2 linked regions of the Candidatus Finniella inopinata genome follow. Each later gene encodes a partner of the first gene's protein in a complex. Links are inferred from orthologs where the notes say so. Each region holds a gene or a part of one and is shown on either strand. Other genes may lie near its edges. The genes, in order: EQU50_RS02245 and sdhA.

Evidence for each region.
Region 2: the proteins of EQU50_RS02245 (region 1) and sdhA are in contact, whole or in part, in a solved structure (PDB 1NEK), measured with the Escherichia coli proteins. The link is inferred for Candidatus Finniella inopinata from one-to-one orthologs.

Annotation. Positions count from the first base shown.
Region 1 is NZ_SCFB01000004.1:71,610-82,931, forward strand. The notes cover bases 3,844-6,765. They hold EQU50_RS02245 (succinate dehydrogenase iron-sulfur subunit), read left to right. Parts: upstream 3,844-4,856; coding sequence 4,857-5,675; downstream 5,676-6,765. Other genes in these bases: EQU50_RS02235 (YifB family Mg chelatase-like AAA ATPase), read left to right, coding at 3,844-4,397; EQU50_RS02240 (hypothetical protein), read left to right, coding at 4,632-4,838; EQU50_RS02250 (hypothetical protein), read left to right, coding at 5,802-6,611; EQU50_RS02255 (alkaline phosphatase D family protein), read right to left, coding at 6,664-6,765. Also shown: EQU50_RS02220 (phosphoribosylaminoimidazolesuccinocarboxamide synthase), read right to left, coding at 1-262; EQU50_RS02225 (ABC transporter transmembrane domain-containing protein), read left to right, coding at 536-1,642; EQU50_RS02230 (ISAs1 family transposase), read right to left, coding at 1,783-2,931; more of EQU50_RS02235, read left to right, coding at 3,060-3,843; more of EQU50_RS02255, read right to left, coding at 6,766-7,788; IS21-like element helper ATPase IstB, read right to left, coding at 7,940-8,761; istA (IS21 family transposase), read right to left, coding at 8,783-10,312; EQU50_RS02270 (hypothetical protein), read right to left, coding at 10,509-11,105; EQU50_RS02275 (glycosyltransferase family 4 protein), read right to left, coding at 11,210-11,322. UniProt on the Escherichia coli protein: Two distinct, membrane-bound, FAD-containing enzymes are responsible for the catalysis of fumarate and succinate interconversion; the fumarate reductase is used in anaerobic growth, and the succinate dehydrogenase is used in aerobic growth.
Region 2 is NZ_SCFB01000005.1:110,739-122,137, forward strand. What follows is about bases 4,340-7,338. They hold sdhA (succinate dehydrogenase flavoprotein subunit), read right to left. Parts: upstream 6,726-7,338; coding sequence 4,953-6,725; downstream 4,340-4,952. Other genes in these bases: EQU50_RS04160 (3-deoxy-manno-octulosonate cytidylyltransferase), read right to left, coding at 4,340-4,536; sdhD (succinate dehydrogenase, hydrophobic membrane anchor protein), read right to left, coding at 6,722-7,054; sdhC (succinate dehydrogenase, cytochrome b556 subunit), read right to left, coding at 7,051-7,338. In the rest of the region: EQU50_RS04140 (methyltransferase domain-containing protein), read left to right, coding at 1-539; EQU50_RS04145 (queuosine precursor transporter), read right to left, coding at 531-1,196; EQU50_RS04150 (hypothetical protein), read left to right, coding at 1,716-2,885; EQU50_RS04155 (TIGR00282 family metallophosphoesterase), read right to left, coding at 2,965-3,795; more of EQU50_RS04160, read right to left, coding at 3,799-4,339; more of sdhC, read right to left, coding at 7,339-7,419; EQU50_RS04180 (hypothetical protein), read left to right, coding at 7,605-8,765; EQU50_RS04185 (ISAs1 family transposase), read right to left, coding at 8,906-10,054; EQU50_RS04190 (hypothetical protein), read left to right, coding at 10,462-11,399. UniProt on the Escherichia coli protein: Two distinct, membrane-bound, FAD-containing enzymes are responsible for the catalysis of fumarate and succinate interconversion; the fumarate reductase is used in anaerobic growth, and the succinate dehydrogenase is used in aerobic growth.

The sequences.
Region 1 (11,322 bases):
GCATGTTAAGGCGACGTATTAAATGCGTCTGCACACCAATCTCATTCAGACGCACCATAAACATTTCCGATAGACGATTGTTAATAACACCCTTCCCAATCACGGAAACGCCGTCTTGTTTTTTGCAGTTATCTTTAAAATACAAAACGAAGGTACCCGGATCAGGCCCGTCAAACAAAGTCTTGGTGCGGCCTTCATAAAGATGACGACGGCGAGGCGGCTTTCTATCGCCCAACAAAGCTGGTTTAGAACCAATTGACATGCGCATAACCTTTATAAAATGCCCAATTTGTCTAGATACCTCTCTTAAACAATTTTTCAGAAGCTTCCGTCTCCCTTGCATCCCATTTGTCACCCCCGCGAAGGCGGGGGTCCAGTTGTATTATTATCTAGATTCCCGCTTGCGCGGGAATGACATCTGGAACGTTAAAGGGACGAGAAAAAACTTGCAAATCATTTGAAAGAGGTATAGCAAATTTTGCTTAAATCAGCAATCTTATTACTACTGAACATTAAGTGGGAATCACGGGTTACTATGTCAACACCAAAATTAAGCACCTTTCGAAAATTATGGCCATCTTTATGGCCGCAATGCATGCCGGGCGTTAGGGTGCGTGTTGTTATTGCCTCGGCCGCATTAATTTTATCAAAAATCGCTTTGTTGGCCACGCCCTTAACTTGGAAATATGCTGTAGATCACCTGATGCATAACCCTAAGATTATACCCTATTCCTTAATTATCTTTTATGGGGCGGCTCGTCTGGCGTCGTCCTTATTTTCAGAGGTTCGAGACGCCGTCTTTGCGCAAGTTGCCCAGCGTGCTTTACGCCAAATCGGGGTTAAGGTCTTTGAACATTTGCACCATTTAAGTTTACGGTTCCACCTTGACCGCCAAACAGGGGGAATCACCCGCATTATTGAACGAGGAACCAAGTCGATTGAAACTTTATTGACATTTCTGACATTTAGCATTTTACCCACTATCGTTGAAATCATTTTGGTCTGTGGGGCTTTGTGGTGGTTTTATGGTATCAGCTTTTCGATGGTAATTTTGGTCACCATGGCTGCCTACATATTTTACACCCTAAAGCTGACCGAGTGGCGCATTCATTATGTGCGTTCCATGAACGCCAGTGATAATTTGGCCCAGACCAAGGCCATAGATAGTTTGTTAAATTACGAAACAGTAAAATACTTTTCCAATGAGGTGCACGAGAAAAATCGATTTGATGCGGCTTTGCGGCAGTATGAAATCGCTGCTTTGCAAGGCAAAATCAGTTTATCGTACCTAAACATTGGGCAAGCTGTGATTATGTCTTTAGGGCTGATTGCTGTGATGGTATTGGCGAGCCTGGGCATTACTCAAAACACAATGACCACAGGTGATTTAATTGCCGTCAACCTTTTCCTGATTCAGTTGGCCATTCCTTTGTTTAACTTAGGTTTTGCCTACCGTGAAATTAAGCTGGCCCTGGTCAACTTAGAAGAAATGTTCCATTTGTTGGATGAACCGCAGGACATTAAGGATATACCCAATGCTCGGCCACTTGCCTTTAAGGGAGGTAAAGTTATTTTTGACAAGGTTAGCTTTGCCTATCAACCCATGGCGATTGCACTGACATCTCCTCAGCCTAGTTTTTAAAATTACGGTTTCTGCTATTTCCCAAACTTTTGTAGATTGATTTGATTTTGTAGGTTTTGAGAGATCTACTTCCTGTTTTTTTTATTTTTAGACACTATCCTCCCCTTTAAAAGACTTACCGTTTATATCAGTCAATCCGCTCAAACGCGCTTTAAATTGTGGTCAGCGGTTAGAATTTTCAATAAGTATTTGTTGTCCCAGCCTGCTACCTTCCGTCGACAGCTCACCCCTCGTTTATTCGTTTTTTCTTGCTTGAGTAGATTCAAAGCAATACGTCTCATGACAGCCAAATTCTTGGCCGCGTGGCCAACATGCACCTGGTTATGGTCTTCCCTAAAACCTACATCCAAAGACCAGTGCAGGTTAATTTCTATGTTCCAGTGTTTTCTGACAGCAACCATAAACTGATCAATATTTTCATAGGCTAAACTTGTTAGAAAGTAGCGGGTACTACGCTCAACCTGATTATTAGTTGTGCGTGTTGTTTCAAGCATGCCAACACCCTTTAACCCAGGCCAACGAAGTTGAAATACTGCCGGATCGCGTGCTGATACTAATGTATAGCGACGTGTTTCTATGCGACCATGATCATGGATCTTCTCTACTTTCCGTCGATTAAGCATCTTCTTGTACTGACGTGATTCTCCTATATGGAAAATTGCCTTGACCATTTCATGAAGCTTCGGTTGATTATCTTTTAGAGCTAATACGTAGTCTGCACCTTGAATTAAGATCTCTTCAGCAATTGACTGCTGACAACCCATGGCGTCAATGGTGACTGTACTACCAGTAACATCAATCATCTTGAGTAATTTTGGAATGGCTGTAATTTCATTGGATTTTTCATCCGTTTTAACTTGCCCTAAAAGAAGACTTTGATTGCTTGCCCAGGCACTTACAATGTGTAGGGCTTTTTTCTCTTTTCTTCTGTTGCCAGAACCCCGTAGCGTTTTTCCATCAATAGCAATAATCTCAGAATTAACATCGATAGAGAGTGACTTGATCCATGCATAAAAGCAGGATTCAAATTGCTCTGGGTCAAGTATGGAAAACACACGGCCAAAAGTATCATGAGATGGCACACCATTAGGCAGCTCGAGAAATGTTGATAACCAATCGTATTTGGCTTTGCCAAATTCACTAATATCAACCCAGTTATCAGCGCCACAAATTGTGGCCAATATTGTTATTACCAAGATATCGTGCAATTTGTGAAGCTTGTTGTGGTTATCAATACGAGGATCGGCAAGAGGTTCAAAATGTTTGAGGAAAGTATCTGATAACTGCATCCCTGTTTCCTTTTTCTTTATTGAGAAAAAAGAATAATAACAACGGATAGAACAGCAGAAAAGCCGAATAAAAAATTAGGAAATAATTTTTAGAATACTAAACTAATTTTCAGTGCAATCGCCATGATTTGGGCCTAAGCCTTCCCCCAAAAAGAATTACCGTCAATTTAGCCCCTGCAGATATCCAAAAAGAAGGGTCCCATTACGATCTACCCATCGCCTTGGGCTTGATGGCCGCCATGGATGGTGTTGAACTGAGCCAGTACACGGCCCTTGGCGAACTGGGATTGGATGGTCGATTGGCAGCCGTGGTGGGTGTTTTGCCAGCTGCCATGAACGCTTTGATGCATCATCGGGGGTTAATCTGCCCAGAGGTCAGCAGTCGCGAAGCCGCCTGGGCTGGTGATTTAAAAATCTTAGCCGCCCCTAATTTATTAGCCCTTATGAATCATTTCAAGGGCACACAAGTGCTTCGCCCCCCCGTTGCTGAACTAGCCCCAGCATCGTTGTCTAATGGTCAAACCGTTGATTTAAAAGATATTAAGGGGCAATCCTTGGCGAAACGAGCCTTGGAAATTGCAGCCGCTGGTGGTCACAATATCTTGATGATGGGGCCCCCTGGTGCTGGAAAATCCATGTTGGCACGTTGTTTGCCAAGTCTGCTTCCTCCGCTGGAACCAGCCGAAGCTTTGGAAGTCACCATGATTCATAGTCTGGCTGGTTTGTTGCCCGAAAGCGGCTTGATTCATCAACGCCCCTTTCGCGACCCACATCATTCGGCATCTTTGGTCTCGCTGGTCGGGGGTGGGAATCGTGTCAAGCCGGGGGAAATATCCCTGGCCCACCAAGGGGTGTTGTTTTTAGACGAATTGCCCGAATTTTCGCGCCCAACTCTGGAATCTTTGCGTCAACCTTTAGAAACGGGGAAAATTGTTGTCGCAAGAGCCAACAACCATGCGACCTATCCTGCCCGAATCCAACTGGTTGCTGCCATGAACCCCTGTCGGTGTGGGTATTTTGGCGATTTAGAACGTCAATGTCATCGCGCCCCCGTTTGCGCCAATGACTATCAAAATAAAATCTCGGGCCCTTTATTGGATCGATTCGATTTATTGTTTCATGTGCAGGCCTTGAATGCTGATGAATTATTAAGTCAGCATGAATCCGAACCCAGCCACGTTGTGGCAAACCGGGTAAGAAAGGCCAGAAAACGTCAACAACACCGTCATCAAAATCTTTACAGCTGGTTAAATGCAACCATTGATGGTGATCACCTAAAGCAGATTGCTGAATTGGACGAGGAAGGTAAAGCGCTGTTAGGAAAAGCCGTTGAAAAATTGAGATTATCAGCTCGGAGCTATCATCGTATTTTGCGGGTAAGCCGAACCATCGCCGACCTGGAAGAGAGCCAATCCATTCGGAAGCATCATATTGCTGAAACGTTGGGGTATCGTCAAAAGACTTAATTTTAACTAAAACATACTAAATTTTTAAAAAGTTAACCAAAAATTAACGTTTATGCACTACTATGAAGGATGTTAAGAAACATTTTTTCTGGAGCCAGCATGCGCATACCTTTCATTCCTTTTATTCCTGTATACATCGCCGTATCAACCTTGATTTTCTTTCAGGCTGCGACCGCATCTTCTGTACAAAACGTCTCTTCGGAGCAAAACGCATCCGAAATTAGCGTAAGATGCATGATGAAACCTTATGAAGACGGTTGCACAAGCCAAATTTCTAAAAGCCAAGCTGCATTGGGCTTAGAACTTGCAATTGCAAGCGGTCAAGCAGGAGAACTGCACAATCCAGAGTCTAACATAAATGCTGCGATTGCTATGCAGCAGGCACAACAAGCACAGGCAAATGCTCGCGCTGCCGCCAATGCTGCTGCCTCAGCCGCCTAATTAACGTGGCAAAATAATGTGGTAAGATTAAGACTTCCGAAGAACTCACGCATTAAACCAGGGCGCGCTATCAAAAGCCCTGGTGACGTGATTACCGAAAAAGAAGTATCCAACCGTACGTTTCAAATTTACCGTTGGACGCCCACTTCTGACCTTTTTCAATCTGAAGCACCTAACCTTCCAAGATACGATCAATTCACCCTGAATATTAATCAATGCGGACCGATGGTTCTGGACGCGTTGATTTCCATCAAAAACAATCTAGACCCAAGTCTAACCTTTCGCCGATCATGCCGAGAGGGCGTTTGCGGAAGTTGTGCCATGAACATTGACGGGACAAATACGTTGGCCTGCATCAAGCCAATTTCCGAGGTAGAGGGAACAATTAAAATTACTCCACTGCCTCACATGCCGGTGATCAAAGACTTGGTCCCCGATTTAAAACACGCCTATGCTCAGTATGCATCCATTGAGCCCTGGTTAAAAATATCGTCACCCGCCCCCATAAACCAAGAACATAAACAAAGTCCAACGGATCGAGCCAAACTAGACGGCCTATGGGATTGTGTCCTCTGTTTTTGTTGTTCGACTGCCTGCCCCAGTTACTGGTGGAATGGTGATCAGTTTTTGGGCCCGGCCGTTCTTTTACAAAGCTTTCGATGGATAGAAGACAGTCGGGACGAAGGCCGCCAAGAACGCCTTGAACAACTAAACGACGAGATGAAATTGTACCGGTGCCACACCATCATGAATTGTGCGAAAACCTGTCCTAAAGGCTTAAACCCAGCCAAAGCGATTAGCCAGATTAAACAGAAAATCAGCCACGAGATTGATTAGAGAGTTTTTACTTGATAAGCATGGTGAGGTTAAAAATAATTAGTTTAAATTTTATATATTATTAAGCTTAATTTAATGCTTTCATGCCACATTAGAAATATGAGATTAAAAACTGCGCAGAATAACATGCTAAAAAAATTTTTAACCGTTACGTTCAGCTTATTTATTCTTTCATCTGTTTCGACCGATTATGCCCATGCCAGTGATGAAGCTTCGGCTAAGAAGAAAGAAACGGCAGCTAAAAACAAGGAAAAATCTGCCAAAGATAAGGAAAAGAAAGCTAAAAATAAAGAGAAAGCCGCAAAAGCTAAAGAGAAAAAAGCTAAAGATAAAGAAAAGGCAGCTCAAAAGGCAATAAAGGATGCTCAAAAAGCCTTAAAAGATGCGCAGAAAGAAGAAAAAGCCGATCAAAAAGAAGAAAAGGATGCTCAAAAAGAAGAGAAGAACGCGGAAAAGGCAGAAAAAGATGCATTAAATGATGAAAAGAAAGCCCAAAAAGCAGAAGCTGATGCCAAAAAGAAAGCTGATACCAAGAAGAAAGCTGATAATGATAAGAAAACGAAAAATAAAAGTGGGAGCTCTAAATCAAAAGCTTCTAGGTTTAGCGGATTCCTGGATAGTGCAAAGGAAAAAGCAAAAGAAGCCGCTCAGCAAGCTGCAGATTCTGAAATAGGGCAAGCTCTCAAGGAAAAAGCCGCTGAGAAAGCCGCTGAATATGAGGAAGCTGCTAAAGCAAAAGCCCTTGAAAAGGTTTCTAATTCCTCACTCGGCCAAAAGGCTTTGAATCTGAAAGAAAAGGCTGATCATTTAAAAGAGCAAGCGGATGGGGCTTTGGGGATAGCAGATAACGGTAACTCTTCTGATGACGCAGAAGAAGCACCAGCTGAAGACGAGGATTCTGCCGAAGATGATAATAGCGAAGGAGGCGAAGAATAATTCGCCTCCTAATAATTATTTGCCTTAGCCAAAAACTTTTAAAAAGCCAATTTTAACTTCTAACCACTAACGGCATATCATCCAAAAGGCTGACCCAGCCCTTTGGAAGCCACCTTTCTAGGCTCGCGTTTTCTGAAGGAAGACACCACAAGCTTGGATAAATTTGCCCTGCAACCGATTCAAGCTCCAGCCAATTATTAAGGGCAATTTCACGACTTTCCTTTCCATCAGAAACCTTTTTATAACCAGTTATCTTATCAACCAAACCTGCCCCAAACTGTTCTTGCTTCTGAAACCAAGAAATTACCCTTTTTAATCCCACAATAAAACCAGGAACAGGGGAACTTGTAAGCGCGGAAGACGTCAGTTGGAAAATTTGCGTTTCTCCGGTTGAGCTATCAATCACCTCTCCTGCACCGGCACTGTGCACATCGCCACCCAAGAAAATAACCTTTTTCCCCTTGGATTTTACAAAATTTGCCACAAACTTTTGTATAATGTGATTCCGCTCAGCGACATGCGTTGTGTATGACCATTCATCAACGCCATCCGTACTTAAATCTGTGTTACTTTGTTCAATAGGGTCTTTCTCAATCTTTTGATACAAAGATTTCAAACATGTATGTTTATTAAAAAACTGTAACATTTTAGTAAACGGATTAAGATTTTGATAAACCACTGGTATCTCAGTCACAAAGAAAAGATTTGTTTGATTGACGGCATTTAGTTTATTAAACATAAAGTTCAGCGATTCAGGTGAACTGATTTGATTCACCGTTCTTTCTGTTCGTGTATCAAGACCATAGAAAGCCATAGTTTCAAATTGCAAAAGGTAATTGTATGATAACAAAGAAGCGCCCTTAATGACCCCTATTAACCCCGTATCGCTGGGCCTTGTCTTTGTTGTGTGATGCTGGAAAAGCATGTAAAAACGTTCTGCAACTTGCTCTATTTTTGCCATAACCGGCGGAAGGTCAACGTAAGACCCTTTACCATTAAAATACTCGTGGTCACTGGAAAGTGATTTACTGGGAACTGTTGCTAAAAATTCCTTAAACCCTGGTTTGCAATAATGTGCACTATAGTACTGAAGAAGAGCGGTAGTCAGGTCATTTTCTACCTGCTGTGCTTTGTCATCAGATAAAGGTGCCATTCTGGTTTGCGTATCTGCCATCATCTGCGTATTCCGGCGAATTCGAACGGCAATTCTGGTTTTATCCGAATGGCCGTTCCGGTTTAATTCGAACGGTGAATCCGGTTTTATCCGAACGCGGATTCTGGTTTAATTCGAATACGAATCAAAGAGAAGCGAACTCTCCGATTTTATCTCATTTTTTCACCCCTTCATTGTTTGTGATTTCCGTTGTGTCATGCAAAGGACCCTCGATGTTTTTTTGTTTGGTGTTTTCCTGATCCTTTTCTTTACTCCTCACTTTTCTCATAGATTCCCCTTTAATTTCAAGCCTATAAGAATTATGAACCAACCTATCGAGGATAGCATCCGCTAACGTCTCATTTCCTATGGTTTCGTGCCAGAGTTTGACAGGAATCTGACTGGTGACAATCGTAGAGCGTTTATCATGTCGGTCATCCAAAACCTCCAATAAGTCACGGCGTTGCTCATCTGTCAGAATAGACAATCCAAAATCATCTAAAATTAAAACCTCCGTTTTAGCAAGTTCACTCATTCTTTTTCCATAACTCCCATCCCCCTTTCCAAGCTGCAATTCGCTAAGCAAGCGACTGAGGCGGCAGTAATGAACTTTATAACCTTGAAGGCAAGCCTTGTGGGCCAGAGCACAAGCCAAGAATGTTTTCCCCGTGCCACACGGCCCAACAATCAAAATATTATGATGAGAAGCAACCCATTGGCATTGAGAAAGTGTGGCCAACAAAGATTTGTCTAGGTTACGCTGACATGAATGGTCAATATCTTCAAGGCAGGCCGTCTGCTGTAGTTTGGCACTGCGCAAGCGTGCCTGTAATTGCCTGTTTTCCCGGGCGATGACTTCTGTATCAACCAACAAGCCAAGACGTTCTTCAAAGCTCAGCTGCGTTATGGTTGGTTGCTCCAGCTGTTCTTTAAAGGCTTTTGCCATAGAATGAAGACGAAGTTTTTGAAGGTTGTAAACAATTGGATTCAGTAACATGAAAGGGTCTCCTTTTTTAGATTATTTAAAGTATTTTTGGCCACGAATATATTCGTGAGAATCAGAGAGGCTATTGACTTCTGAGGACGAGGATAAAGACTGTTGATCCATCTTGTTCTTCAAAATAGATTCAACATTTTTGTAACTGTGGCCTCCTATCTCTAAAGCCCTTTTACAAGCCAGCTCTAAACGGTCTTCACCGTAACTCTTGCCGAGCCTTAAAATCCCAAGACACGTGCGAAACCCCTGTTGAGGATGGGCGCGTGAAGCCATGATGACTTCTATCAATTTTGCCGTTGCTTCCCCCGTTTTCTTGGCCCAAGAAACAATTCGTTCGGGTGTCCATTCCACCTGTGCTTGATGAGCTTTTGGCATGTGCAGAGTATTTGTCGTATATCCGTTGGCACCATAACTTCTGACATGGGTCGCGACACATTTATTCTGACAAAAAATTTCAACAATCGTCGGTCCATAGCGAACATAGAGAGATTCCTTTGCCAAGGCATAGGGAACACTGTAAAAATGCTTGTCTAACTCAATATGGTAGTTGAAGCCGGCTTTAACTTTTTTCCACTCGGCGTACTCATACCGAGTTGTTGGAAGGGATTTTAATGCCTGTTTCTCAAGGTCTTGAAAGTGGCTTAAACGGGATCCTGGCAGTTTTTGGAAAGGACGTCGGTTTAAGACATCCAAAAGTGGCTGAATAGCTTGGTTTAACTCGCTCAAGCTAAAAAAGGTACGGTTACGAAGCTTGGCCAGAATTTGTCTCTCGACTTGTTGGACTGCATTCTCAACTTTAGCTTTATCCTTCGGACTTCTTGACCTTGTTGGAATAATTGCGACGCCGTAATAAGAGGCCATATCTTGATAGGTTGGGTTGATATCAGGTTCGTAAAGATGCGCCTTATGGACCCCACTCTTTAAATTGTCTGGCACAACAATCTCTGGACAGCCACCATAATATTCAAACGCATTCACGTGAGACTTGATCCAGTCTGCAAGCGTTTGGGTCCATGTGGCCTCCACGTAGGTAAAACTGGACGCACCAAGCGCAGCTACAAAAATCTGTGCTTCACCGACTTCCCCTGTCGACGTATCCGTTACAACGGACATCGTTTGACCGGCATAATCCACAAAAAGTCTCTCTCCTGCTTTGTGGGTCTGGTGCATCCAGACATCAAGTGTTGAATTACGCCATCCTCGGTAAACGTCGCAGAACTGGCTGTAGCTAATCCCTTGGGGGTACTTTTCTTTATACTCACTCCATAATAATTGTAACGTAACATGCTTGCACTTGAGTTCTTTATGAATATAAATGCAATCAATCTCTCCCCGTTGTTCTTTATTGATTTTTTGAGCAGGCGGATACAGCTTGATCTCCAACTCTTCGTCGCCTAGATTGTCGGGCACAGGCCAGCTTAAGTTAACTGCTTTTGCCCTCTTGACGCCTTCAACCGCCGTACTCGCGCTAATGCCAATGCTCTTGGCTATCTCCTGGTAACTACATCCACAGCTGTACCGTAAACGTAAGATTTCTCTGATCTTTCTCATTGATATGTGACTCCGTGACATGGGCTGTTCCTTTCATGTTTTGTTGAACAAAAAAAGGATACAGCGTTCATAAAACGCGTTTTATAACCAAAGGTCTCCTTGATACAGGAGGTCAAAGGCCATCGCTTCGTCTTGGAATCGTTATTCGATTTAAACCAGAATCACTGTTCGATTTGAGCCGGAATCACTGTTCGGTTTAGACCGGAATCACTGTTCGGTTTAGACCGGAATACGCAATCATCACCTGTTTTACACTCTCCAAACCAAAAACACCGGCGTTATGATTACCCCACCCCATATCAAGATAGACTTGATCACCGTCTAAAATGCCCAGATGAAAAGGCTTTTCATCATGAGTTTTGTTAATTTTTTGCCATATTGAAGTCGGCTTTGAATATTCATTACACGTCCCAAAAAACACATGGGGATCCGTCTTTCTTGCAGGGATATCAACAGTAAAGGCTGTACCACTGCCTATCTGGTAAGTTACCTTTGCAGAAATATTATCCCTTGGAAAAGACAATCGATACCGCCAAAATTGTTGTCCATTTATGGTATCAATTAGCTGGGGTGAAATAGGATTCTTACTACCCCCAATATTCAAAGAAAGATCGCTGTTAGGAATAGATGTGGGAGCAACAACCAAAGCACTAACGTTCCATTGGTCGTTACCAGCACCTGCATCAATGAAATTTAAAAACGGTCCAACGTAACCTGAAGACGAAGAACTTGAAGAAGCATGAAGATCAACCGATAAAAGAAACACACAAAAAAAACACAATATTTTTTTCATTTTTACACCCATTAATATGTATTATTATGAGGAGTATTATGAAGTATACTGTATTAATATTTAGTTAATATTGATGCCGCTTATTATATAAAATAAGGACATATTCAAGAATTAGCAGGGTATAATTCCAGCGTCTGCTGGCAAACAAGGTCTTGGTTAAAGTGTTGCATGACAAAATCGCGGCTTGCCTTTCCAAACGCCAACCGACGATCAGAGT
Region 2 (11,399 bases), on another replicon or contig:
TGCTAAACCTGCACGCGGTTAACGATGTTCCAGGCGTTTTGACGCAGGCCCTAAACTGTTTAAAGCCCGATGGTTTTTTTCTGGCGGCATTTATCGGCGACAATAGCTTTCAAGAGCTGAAAGCGGTTTTAGAGACCGTTGAACTGGAACACCACGATGGTTTTAGTCAGCGCATCTCACCCTGGATTCGCACCCGTGACGCAGGGTCATTGCTGCAACGCGCTGGTTTTGGCTTGCCGGTTGTCGATTGCGACCGGGTGGTGATTTATTATCCGAATTTAAAAATGCTGTTGCAAGATCTGAAACAATCTAAGGAAACCTCTTTCCTGATGAACCGTCAGGCGCCGCCTTTGACGCGTTCTTTTCTTTCTAAGGCTGAAGCCCTGTATAAAGAAAGGTTTTGGGATGAAGGTCAACAAGGTATCAGAGTCAGCCTTGATATCGTTTACATGGCCGGGTGGCGCCCAGCCCCAAACCACCAAAAATCCCTGCAACGGGGAAGTGCAAAACACCATTTGGGTGACTTTTTATCATTTTAAGGCCGCAGGTGTTGTTCTCGCGGTTGCGAATGTCATCACCCAAACGCCCCCATAAAACAAAGGGGTGCTGCAAATTGTAAAAAATAATTTGTATAAATAGCTGTTATAAATAAGCAGGGACATATGTTCTGGGGGTAAGATGCCAAAGGCTGTCATAAACCCAATGACAATAGTCGTGTCGATAAATAAAGAAATAGCCGTACTGCCATTGTTCCTAAGCCACAGGTGCTTTCCATTGGTAAGTTTCCGTATCCACAGGTACAAAATGATATCAACGGCCTGGGCTGTATAACAGGCAATAAGAGAGCCCATAAACGCAATGCTATAGAAACCAAAAACTTTATGGAAGGTTGCATCATCAATCTTAGACCAACGCGTGGCTTCCAATATGCTCATTCCCGCGATTATAAAAGCCGCAAGCGTATTCACAATAATGGCGAACCGAACGCAAAAGTTGGCCCTTTCTTTGCCATAAAATTCGGCAATAAGGTCAGTCAATAAGAATGTTAGAGGGTACAATACGGCTCCCACTGACAGCTGGAAAGTATGAAAAGGCAACGGCAATGAGACAAATTTTTGATAGGTCAAATTGCCGATGACAAGCAGAACAGAAAATAAGATGCAAAGGCTTGTGTAAATTTTTTCGGCAGTGGTCATCTTAAGGCCTTAATTTTTTGTACACTTTCAGATAATCTTTCAAAGTTCCCTTTGTCAACCCTTGCCTGCAACTATACACTTTGCAGGAGGGGTTGGGGTGTTACTTACACCCAAAAACGTTAAGATCGTTTCTGTGTTTCCATTGCCGATGCGACCGGTTTATCAAAGGCTTTGAACGTTTATTGCCATTCACCTTGAACTTTAGTTAAAAGACTAGATGAAGGGAATTGCCGGTAATATTTTTCAGGAAGGACGTTTCTAAAAGCATCAGTTAATCTTCCCAGCGGCTCGTCCTAATAAACGTTCTTAAATCTTGCAGGTTACTTTGAATCCTCTCTAGTTGAGCTTTCTTTGCAGCGTCAGTGAGGAAATATTTTCTTTCCGACCCTAAAAACCTATTTAGGTAAGAGTTATGGCGCCTTAAAAATTTCCACGTAAGATTTTATGACAGTAGGATGCTTGACTGTAAAAATTAATTAAAATTACAATCAAATATTGACAACCTAACGTTTGATTTTTATGCACACTTTTCTCAAAAAAACCTTTCTAACCCTTGTCTTATTAGCAACAAGCACATGCTTGTTACAAGCGGCAGCGGCCGGTTCTTCTACAGATGATCCTGATCTGGTCGGTATATCGACAGGACCTCTCACAAGTAGTAACCCTTCAGAATTGTCCGTAAGCGCAAGCTCCGTCCAGGCCGCAGCAGCTATTTCCAACGAGGATAATCTGGATCAAGTTGTTGCTTCTGTTGATGCTGGTATGCAATGCCTTACGGTAGGCGCTCCATCAGCATCCTCTCTCCTCGCTCAGGCAAAAAGGGCTAAACAACACCCATCTTTTACCTATTGGGAAGATATAAGCAAACTTTGCATGCTAAATTTCGATACAACCCATATCAACGGATATAGCCAAGCAAACATTGAGTCCCTAAGGGCAGCTATTGATCTTTCTGAGTATGGACAAAGTCAATTCAGCGAGATGTTAAAAAATTCAAAAACACTTATTGATGATTCCAAACTGACAAGCCTTGTGGATACCGCTTACACAGAACAATTTGCCAGCGCCCTTCGGGGTTATCTTTTGATGGCAGCTGGGCGTTATGGGGAAGCTCAAGCATCTTTTGACAAAGCTGGTTCCACGGTTAGTACCGAGCTAAAAACGAAGGCCCAAAAGGCGATAGAAAACTCAAAAAGTGAGGCGGCTGCCGCTTCGGAACGTGTGGAATATGAATGGCTTGGCTTTAATCGTGAAACAGGGCGCGCTTATCTTGCGGTACAAGCAACAGCGGGTGATACGAATGCGAAAGAAAGACTTGATGAAGCAACAAGATTGCTTACAGTAACCGATTCTGCAGAGACAAACCGTATTAATGCTGAGATAAGTGACTACGTTGCCAACATTTATATACGCCAGCAGCTGTCGTGTCTTGATCAGTTTCGATATACACATCTGTCAGGACGCTCATTTTATGAACAACAAATAATGATGGGAAACCAGAGCGCGCGTCATGCACTTAATTATATAGCAATGAGTGGCGTTCTTGGATTTAGTCACAAAGTCATGCTTGCTTATTTGAAAAAGAATATCAGTAATGGTAACCGGGCAGCGTTAGAGATTTTTGAGGATCCGGAAGACCCTTCTGCCATTTGGTTTTTACACTTCTATTTTGGGATCAGAAGATTTTAAGCAACTATCGTGAAATAAAAAACTTCAAACTCACCAGGTCTTGTTGGCCTGGTGAATGAATGAAAAGGGATAACCATCTTTAACCAATCTCGATATCATCCAACGACGTCTGCGACAAACATCCCCCCAGACGAATGGGGAATATTTTTTCAGCCAAGCCCGTTGCATCATTGGTCACCAACAACAATCCACATAAAGTCGCCTCACCCTTAGCCGGCAGGGGACGTTCAGGCGATGGCAGACGTTTTGTGAATTTGTACAATGGCATCTCTTTGGCCATACCGATAACTGAGTCATAATCACCGCACATACCCGCATCACTTTGATAAGCCGTTCCACCAGTCATAATACGATGATCGATTGTTGGGACATGGGTATGGGTGCCCACAACCAGACTGACGCGCCCGTCGCAAAAGTGCCCCATGGCCATTTTTTCCGACGTGGCCTCGCCATGAAAATCAAGGACAATGGCCTGTACAGCGTGGGGCATGGGGTATTTTTTCAAAACCCCCTCCACTGACTGAAAGGGGTCGTCCAGCGATTCCATAAACAACCGGGCCATGGCGTTGATAACCAACACTGATTGCCCTTTGGCTGTCGTGTGAATCACATATCCCTGGCCCGGGCTGGAATCGGGATAGTTAACAGGGCGCAACAATCGCTTGTCACTGTTGATGGTGCCAATGATTTCACGTTGATCCCAGATATGGTTGCCCGTGGTAATAACATCAACGCCCCATTTATAGAAATCACGACAAATGGTTTGGGTTATGCCAAAGCCATTGGCCGCGTTCTCTCCGTTCACGATCACGCAATCCAATTGAAAGCGTTGCCGCAGTTTGGGAATATGATGTTCAATAACGTCCCGGCCACTGCGGCCCATGACGTCGCCACAAAACAATATTTTCACGGATTATTGCCTTTCAAACCAATTTCTGGCCGCTTCAAGGTCCAATGCTGTGTCAACGGTGTGGGGGATGGTCTCAACCAATTCCACATCGATCCGCATGCCAGCCTCAAGCGCGCGCAGTTGTTCCAGACGTTCTGCCTTTTCCAAGGGCGACGCGGGCAGTGAGACAAACTTTTCCAAGGCTTTATAACGATAGGCATAAACGCCAATGTGGTGATAGTGAGTGTCGGCTCCAAACGGAATGGTCGCGCGCGAGAAATACAATCCACGCCCGCGAGTGGCGGATTCTTTGGCCAGAGCAATCTTCACAACATTTTCATTGGACAGATCCTGCGGATTTTCAATAACGCACGCAATGGTTGCAATGTCTACAGCTGGATTTTCCAAGGGGCGCAGGACAGCCTGTAAAACAGACGCGCTAATATTGGGCAGATCGCCCTGTAGGTTAATCACAATCGAGGGTCTGGATTCAGGCGACAAAGTTTGAATGGCAGCCCACATACGATCAGTGCCAGAGGGAAGATCAGGGTCTGTTAAAATGGCCTGTCCGCCGTTTTGATGAACAACCTCAGCAATTTCAGGCCCACAACAGGCAACAGAAACAGGGCCCATATCAGCCTCTAGCGCCCGACGTAATACCTGAACAACCATGGGAAGGCCATCAATCAAAGCCAGCGACTTGCGTTCAAGGCGGGTAGATGCTAGACGAGATGGAATAATAATCAACGGTTGAAGGGACATAGGGCGTTTCCTTTAAAACACATAAAATTTCCTCACCTTAACAGATTTTATAAATTTGTTAATCTTCCTTATTTATCGCATGTGAATGATTTCGCTTGGTAATAACAACCGAAAGCTCGTCAATGCTATGACAAGGGGAAGCCCAGGAAATGATTTGAATGAGGTATAGTCCTTATGTCCGGATTTTTTTAAAAATTAGACCAAAATTTAAATAAAAGATTTTCTCAATTAAGATGGTTTTCTGTAATTATTTCTCCTTTAACTTTGGTCTGCTTCAGGGTATGTTGAGGGCGTCAAAAAAAGCTATGGGAGGTTTTATTATGACACATAATTTTAATATAGATATCGATACAGAAGCACCAGCTGGTGATGCATACTTGGCAACATCCTTGGACGGATTGATGAGGACTAATCTTTCAGTAGACTCGTTCTTGGGGCGCCATAATGTCTAGGTCGTCGTTTAACGTTGCAAATCGCACAGGCCTTTTTTCGAAATGCGCCTGCTGGCCTTGAGCCTGCCAGTAAAGGGTATGATATAGCCAGGGCTGGTCGTCTCGCTTGGGATAATCTTCCCGTGCATGAGCGCCGCGGCTTTCGGTTCGAAACAGGGCCGATTGTATGGTTGCTTGTGCCTGCAGCATCAGGTTCTGTAGTTCAAGTGCTTCCAATAGATCTGTGTTCCATATCATGGAACGGTCGGTGATTTGAATGCCCTTCAAGGTTTGCTTAAGTTCCTCTAGATTGCGGACACCGTCTGCTAGCAGATCATGTGTACGGAAAACGGCGCAGTGATGCTGCATGATTTTTTGCATGGATATCCGCAGCTGTCCTGTTGTGATGGTTCCGTTGGCACAGCGCAGACGCTCTAGTCTTTTGATCGACTCTGCCCCTCGGTCCTCATTTAAAGGTCTGTGCGACGTGTTGGGTTGTATGAGATCCTTGGCTCTAAGCGCAGCGGCTCGACCGAAAACGATCAGGTCTAACAAAGAGTTGGTCCCTAATCGGTTCGCCCCATGCACGGATACACACGCTGCCTCGCCAATGGCCATAAGGCCGGGCACAACGGCACCTGTGGCATTTCTAATGACTTCACCGTGAATGTTCGTGGGAATGCCCCCCATGTTGTAATGAACCGTTGGCAGCACAGGGATCGGATCTTTTGTCACATCAATGCCTGCAAAGATACGGGCTGTTTCGGCGATGCCAGGCAATCTTTCCTTAATAATAGCTGGATCAAGATGCTCTAGGTGCAAGTGCACGTGATCTTTATGGGGGCCAACGCCGCGGCCTTGGATAATCTCCGTCGCAATAGCCCGGCTGGTCACGTCACGCGACGCCAAGTCTTTTGCGTGAGGGGCGTACCTTTGCATAAACCGCTCACCCTTGGAATTGGCCAGGTATCCCCCTTCGCCCCGCGCACCCTCTGTAATCAGGCAACCTGATCCGTAAATGCCGGTGGGGTGAAATTGGACAAACTCCATATCTTGCAAAGGCAGGCCAGCGCGCAACATCATGGCATTGCCGTCACCTGTGCATATATGGGCGGAGGTGCACGAGAAATAAATACGTCCATACCCACCGGTTGCCAAAACCACGATGTGGGCTTGGAAACGGTGAAGCGTCCCATCCTCTAAACACCAGGCAATCACGCCAATGCATCGCCCATGCTCCATCAATAAATCAAGGACGAAATATTCAATAAAGAACTCTGATTGATGCTTCAGACATTGCTGGTAAAGAGTATGCAAAATGGCATGTCCTGTTCGGTCAGCGGCAGCGCAGGCTCGTTTGGCCGGTTCTTTTCCTTGCTGTAATGTATGCCCGCCGAATTGGCGTTGGTAAATTTTTCCCTCTTCCGTCCGAGAAAAAGGCACACCAAAATGTTCCAGTTCCAGAACGGCTTCCTTGGCGTGGCTGCACATATAGGCGATCGCATCCTGATCGCCCAACCAATCAGACCCCTTGACCGTATCGTAAAAGTGATAGCGCCAATCATCTCCATCACCCATGTTATTAAGTGCGGCGCTGATGCCCCCTTGGGCAGCGACTGTGTGACTGCGCGTGGGGAAAACTTTTGTGATGCATGCTGTCTTCAACCCTTGTGCACTCATCCCTAAGGTGGCCCGAAGGCCCGCCCCACCAGCACCGACAACAATCACATCATGCTGATGATCGATAAAACGGCTCATCGGCACATGATTCCGATCAAACTATAAAGGGTCAGGATCATCAGTCCCACGGCAGCTGAATACGTCAGACCCAAAGCAACTTTAGCCGCTGAATCCCTTAAATAATCCCGAATGATCTCCTTCAGCTCCAGCGCCATATGATACAAACTAACAGCGATGGTCACCCCCAAAAAGGCTGCAAGGGCTGGATTGCGGACTGCCATAACGACCTGGTTGTAGTCGGCCCTTTTTAACGCTAGCAAGAAAACGCCTAAAAAAGGCAAAGCGATCGACAAAAATAAAGCAGTCAGTCGTTGCAGTTGCCACTGATGATGGGGTTTCATTTTCATAAATAGGTCCAAACGAGTAAACTTGTGAAAAAGGTTAGGGTTAGCACCAGCCATCCGCTGCGGTAAGCGTCCTTTAAATCCATTCCCCACCCGATATCCCAGCATAAATGGCGGATACCATTAAAGAAGTAATAGGTTAAGGAAATGATCAATAGAAAGACAAACGCCTTTATGGGCGCCATCGCCAAAAGGTCTGTAAAAATCGTATAACTGATCGCGCCCTGATTCAGCGTAAACAACCAAGCAATCAAGCCAAAAATAAATCCTAATAGGGCGAAGCCCGTTAGACGGTGAAGAATTGACATAACAGACGTCATTTGCCAACGGTAAATTTGTAAATGAGGGGAAAGGGGCCGTGAATCCACCGGCGACTCCTAAAAACAATTAATTTTAATAAAATTATATGTTTATGTTTTTCCAAATGGCAAGGGGTTTAGAACTAGCCTTCTTATACACAACATGAAAACACCTTGAAATTCACAATGAAAGCCCCTAAATGAATGTAAGATTCATTATTTAACTTAATCTATAACAACAATGGAAAAATAAGATGATTTTATTTAAAAATATTGCATTTATTGCAGGGCTTTTGGGCGCAACGGCAGTCTGGGCATCTGATATTACTGATGGCTATGATTCTGACGATAATGAATGTTTCAAGCATTCTTATGCTACTAATGGATATGATTCTGGTAATGAGAGTGACTATGACAATGACTATTTTGTGACAAATAGTGACAGCCGACGTTTTCATGGACCATCTACGGCAGTCTTGGTTAGGCGTCCTAGTAGCCCAGAGTTTTGCCCACCGTTTGATCACCCTGCTAGTCAGGACTTTTTGCCTGATGTGCCCCCCTTTATGGCACCAGGGGGGGGGCTGGCTACTTATTTAACGCGCCCTGATCTTTTAATGTACCGTGAACACTATACGCCTCCAATATCTCAAATTATTTGCCAAGAAATTAGAACAACTTGGAATATTTTAAGATACAGCAACTTACCCAATTTATTCGCTGACATTGGGAAAGCTTTTCCAGATTGGTTATATAAAACCCCATTTCGTCCTGATGCATCGTTAAGGATCAATATCCCGAAAAGGATTCCTAAAATTACTGATAAAACCTATGGAGAAACCCTTAGGCTAGCGGCTGAGTTCCGATTTGAAAGGAAATGTGATGGGAAAATATCGCGTCGCAAAGAATTCTTTCTTAAATGCAAAGGCCTGCAATATCAACACAAATTTTTGATAGCAATAGTAGGAGATTCTTTTGGAGAAATAATGTTCACTAGACCGTCTTATCAACAGGTTTCGTGTGAGTTTTATGGTTATGTGAGGCCTCATCATTTTAATTCTCCTGATAGTTATACTTTATGGGATGATCTTTACAAATTTGGAGATGCATTTGGTAGATCGGCAAATATAAGTAACTACCCGCTTAAAAGAGAAATAGAATTTTTAATATACAATATGTTGACCAAATTATCTGCATCCTTGATATACAACATCTTCAATTATCAGACCCCTCCTGCTAGGAAGTTGCCTGACGTCCTGCTTAGGAATGTTTTGGAATTCGCCTACGGCCCCCTAAAATATTCTTTGGATACGACACTTGTTCCACGTGCTCGCCAACGCTGTGCTAAGTCCAGATCTGCGGACATAACATTTTCTATCATGGCGATTGCACTGACATCTCCTCAGCCTAGTTTTTAAAATTACGGTTTCTGCTATTTCCCAAACTTTTGTAGATTGATTTGATTTTGTAGGTTTTGAGAGATCTACTTCCTGTTTTTTTTATTTTTAGACACTATCCTCCCCTTTAAAAGACTTACCGTTTATATCAGTCAATCCGCTCAAACGCGCTTTAAATTGTGGTCAGCGGTTAGAATTTTCAATAAGTATTTGTTGTCCCAGCCTGCTACCTTCCGTCGACAGCTCACCCCTCGTTTATTCGTTTTTTCTTGCTTGAGTAGATTCAAAGCAATACGTCTCATGACAGCCAAATTCTTGGCCGCGTGGCCAACATGCACCTGGTTATGGTCTTCCCTAAAACCTACATCCAAAGACCAGTGCAGGTTAATTTCTATGTTCCAGTGTTTTCTGACAGCAACCATAAACTGATCAATATTTTCATAGGCTAAACTTGTTAGAAAGTAGCGGGTACTACGCTCAACCTGATTATTAGTTGTGCGTGTTGTTTCAAGCATGCCAACACCCTTTAACCCAGGCCAACGAAGTTGAAATACTGCCGGATCGCGTGCTGATACTAATGTATAGCGACGTGTTTCTATGCGACCATGATCATGGATCTTCTCTACTTTCCGTCGATTAAGCATCTTCTTGTACTGACGTGATTCTCCTATATGGAAAATTGCCTTGACCATTTCATGAAGCTTCGGTTGATTATCTTTTAGAGCTAATACGTAGTCTGCACCTTGAATTAAGATCTCTTCAGCAATTGACTGCTGACAACCCATGGCGTCAATGGTGACTGTACTACCAGTAACATCAATCATCTTGAGTAATTTTGGAATGGCTGTAATTTCATTGGATTTTTCATCCGTTTTAACTTGCCCTAAAAGAAGACTTTGATTGCTTGCCCAGGCACTTACAATGTGTAGGGCTTTTTTCTCTTTTCTTCTGTTGCCAGAACCCCGTAGCGTTTTTCCATCAATAGCAATAATCTCAGAATTAACATCGATAGAGAGTGACTTGATCCATGCATAAAAGCAGGATTCAAATTGCTCTGGGTCAAGTATGGAAAACACACGGCCAAAAGTATCATGAGATGGCACACCATTAGGCAGCTCGAGAAATGTTGATAACCAATCGTATTTGGCTTTGCCAAATTCACTAATATCAACCCAGTTATCAGCGCCACAAATTGTGGCCAATATTGTTATTACCAAGATATCGTGCAATTTGTGAAGCTTGTTGTGGTTATCAATACGAGGATCGGCAAGAGGTTCAAAATGTTTGAGGAAAGTATCTGATAACTGCATCCCTGTTTCCTTTTTCTTTATTGAGAAAAAAGAATAATAACAACGGATAGAACAGCAGAAAAGCCGAATAAAAAATTAGGAAATAATTTTTAGAATACTAAACTAATTTTCAGTGCAATCGCCATGCATTTTCTATCAATTGGTGGGCTGAAAACACTAGGGAACTCCGTTATCAGTCGGAAATGGGCGCTTATGTGGATGCTGGAAATCCCGATACATCGTTCCACCAGGCCTTTATGACAAAATATGGGCAAGGCTAGGCAAAATTTTGGGATCAGCTCATTTAAAAAACAACGCGTTAATGGTGAGCTATACCATAAAAACGCCTTGAAATTTGAAACGAAAGCCCCTAAATGAATGTAAGATCCATTATTTAACTTAATCTATAATAACAAAGGAAAAATAAGATGAGTTTATTTAAACATATTGCATTTATTGCAGGGCTTTTGGGCGCAACGGCAGTCTCGGCTTTTGATTCCGATTATCCAATTTACGCGCACCCAAATCAAATTGGCGCGTGCCTTACATACGGGAACCCTTGGGGTTCACAATATAATAATTTGTCTTCTACCCAAAGGCAATACACTACACCAAATCATAGCACTCAAACTATTGGCCAACACAGTAGGCCAGTCTCGGCTGCTGATGCTTCTGGCTCTGACGTTTCCCATGATGCATCTTTTATGGCCCCTGGAGGACCGGTGGCTGATCATTTGCTTGCTTGCCAAATCAGAAACCGTAGTCTAGAACATCGCCATCAAATTATCGATCGACAAATCACAGCGACTTGGGAAATGTTAAGAAACAACGCCTCACCCAATTTATTCGCTGACATTGGGAAAGCTATTTCAGGTTACTTCTATGAAAATGTATATATTGCACCAGCGAAATGTAGTGAAGCCATTTTAAAAACTACTGGTGAAACTTATGGCGAAACCTTGAGCCTATTGCGTGACTTCCAACGAAAAATGAAACGTGATGGGAAAATAGCGGATCCCCTGACATTCCTCCTGGAATGCGAAGGTCTTCGGTCCGAACACAAATTGGTGGCAATAGTAGCAGGGGTTGGTTTTCAACCACCAAAATCAGATGATATCTCTGAAGATGAAAAAAGCCGCAGATGGGATTATTTTGAAGAACACTTCGGTAGTAGGGCGAGAATATTTATGCGCGAATTGCAAGATGCCCTTCCAAAGTCGATTCAAAGAAAAAAAGCATCTTTACTATACAATATGTTGACCAAAGTATCAGCATCCCTAATATACAACATATTCACGTACCAGGCCCCTCAGAGATCTCCTGCTAGCAAGTTGACGGACGACCTGCTTAGAAATGTTTTGGAATT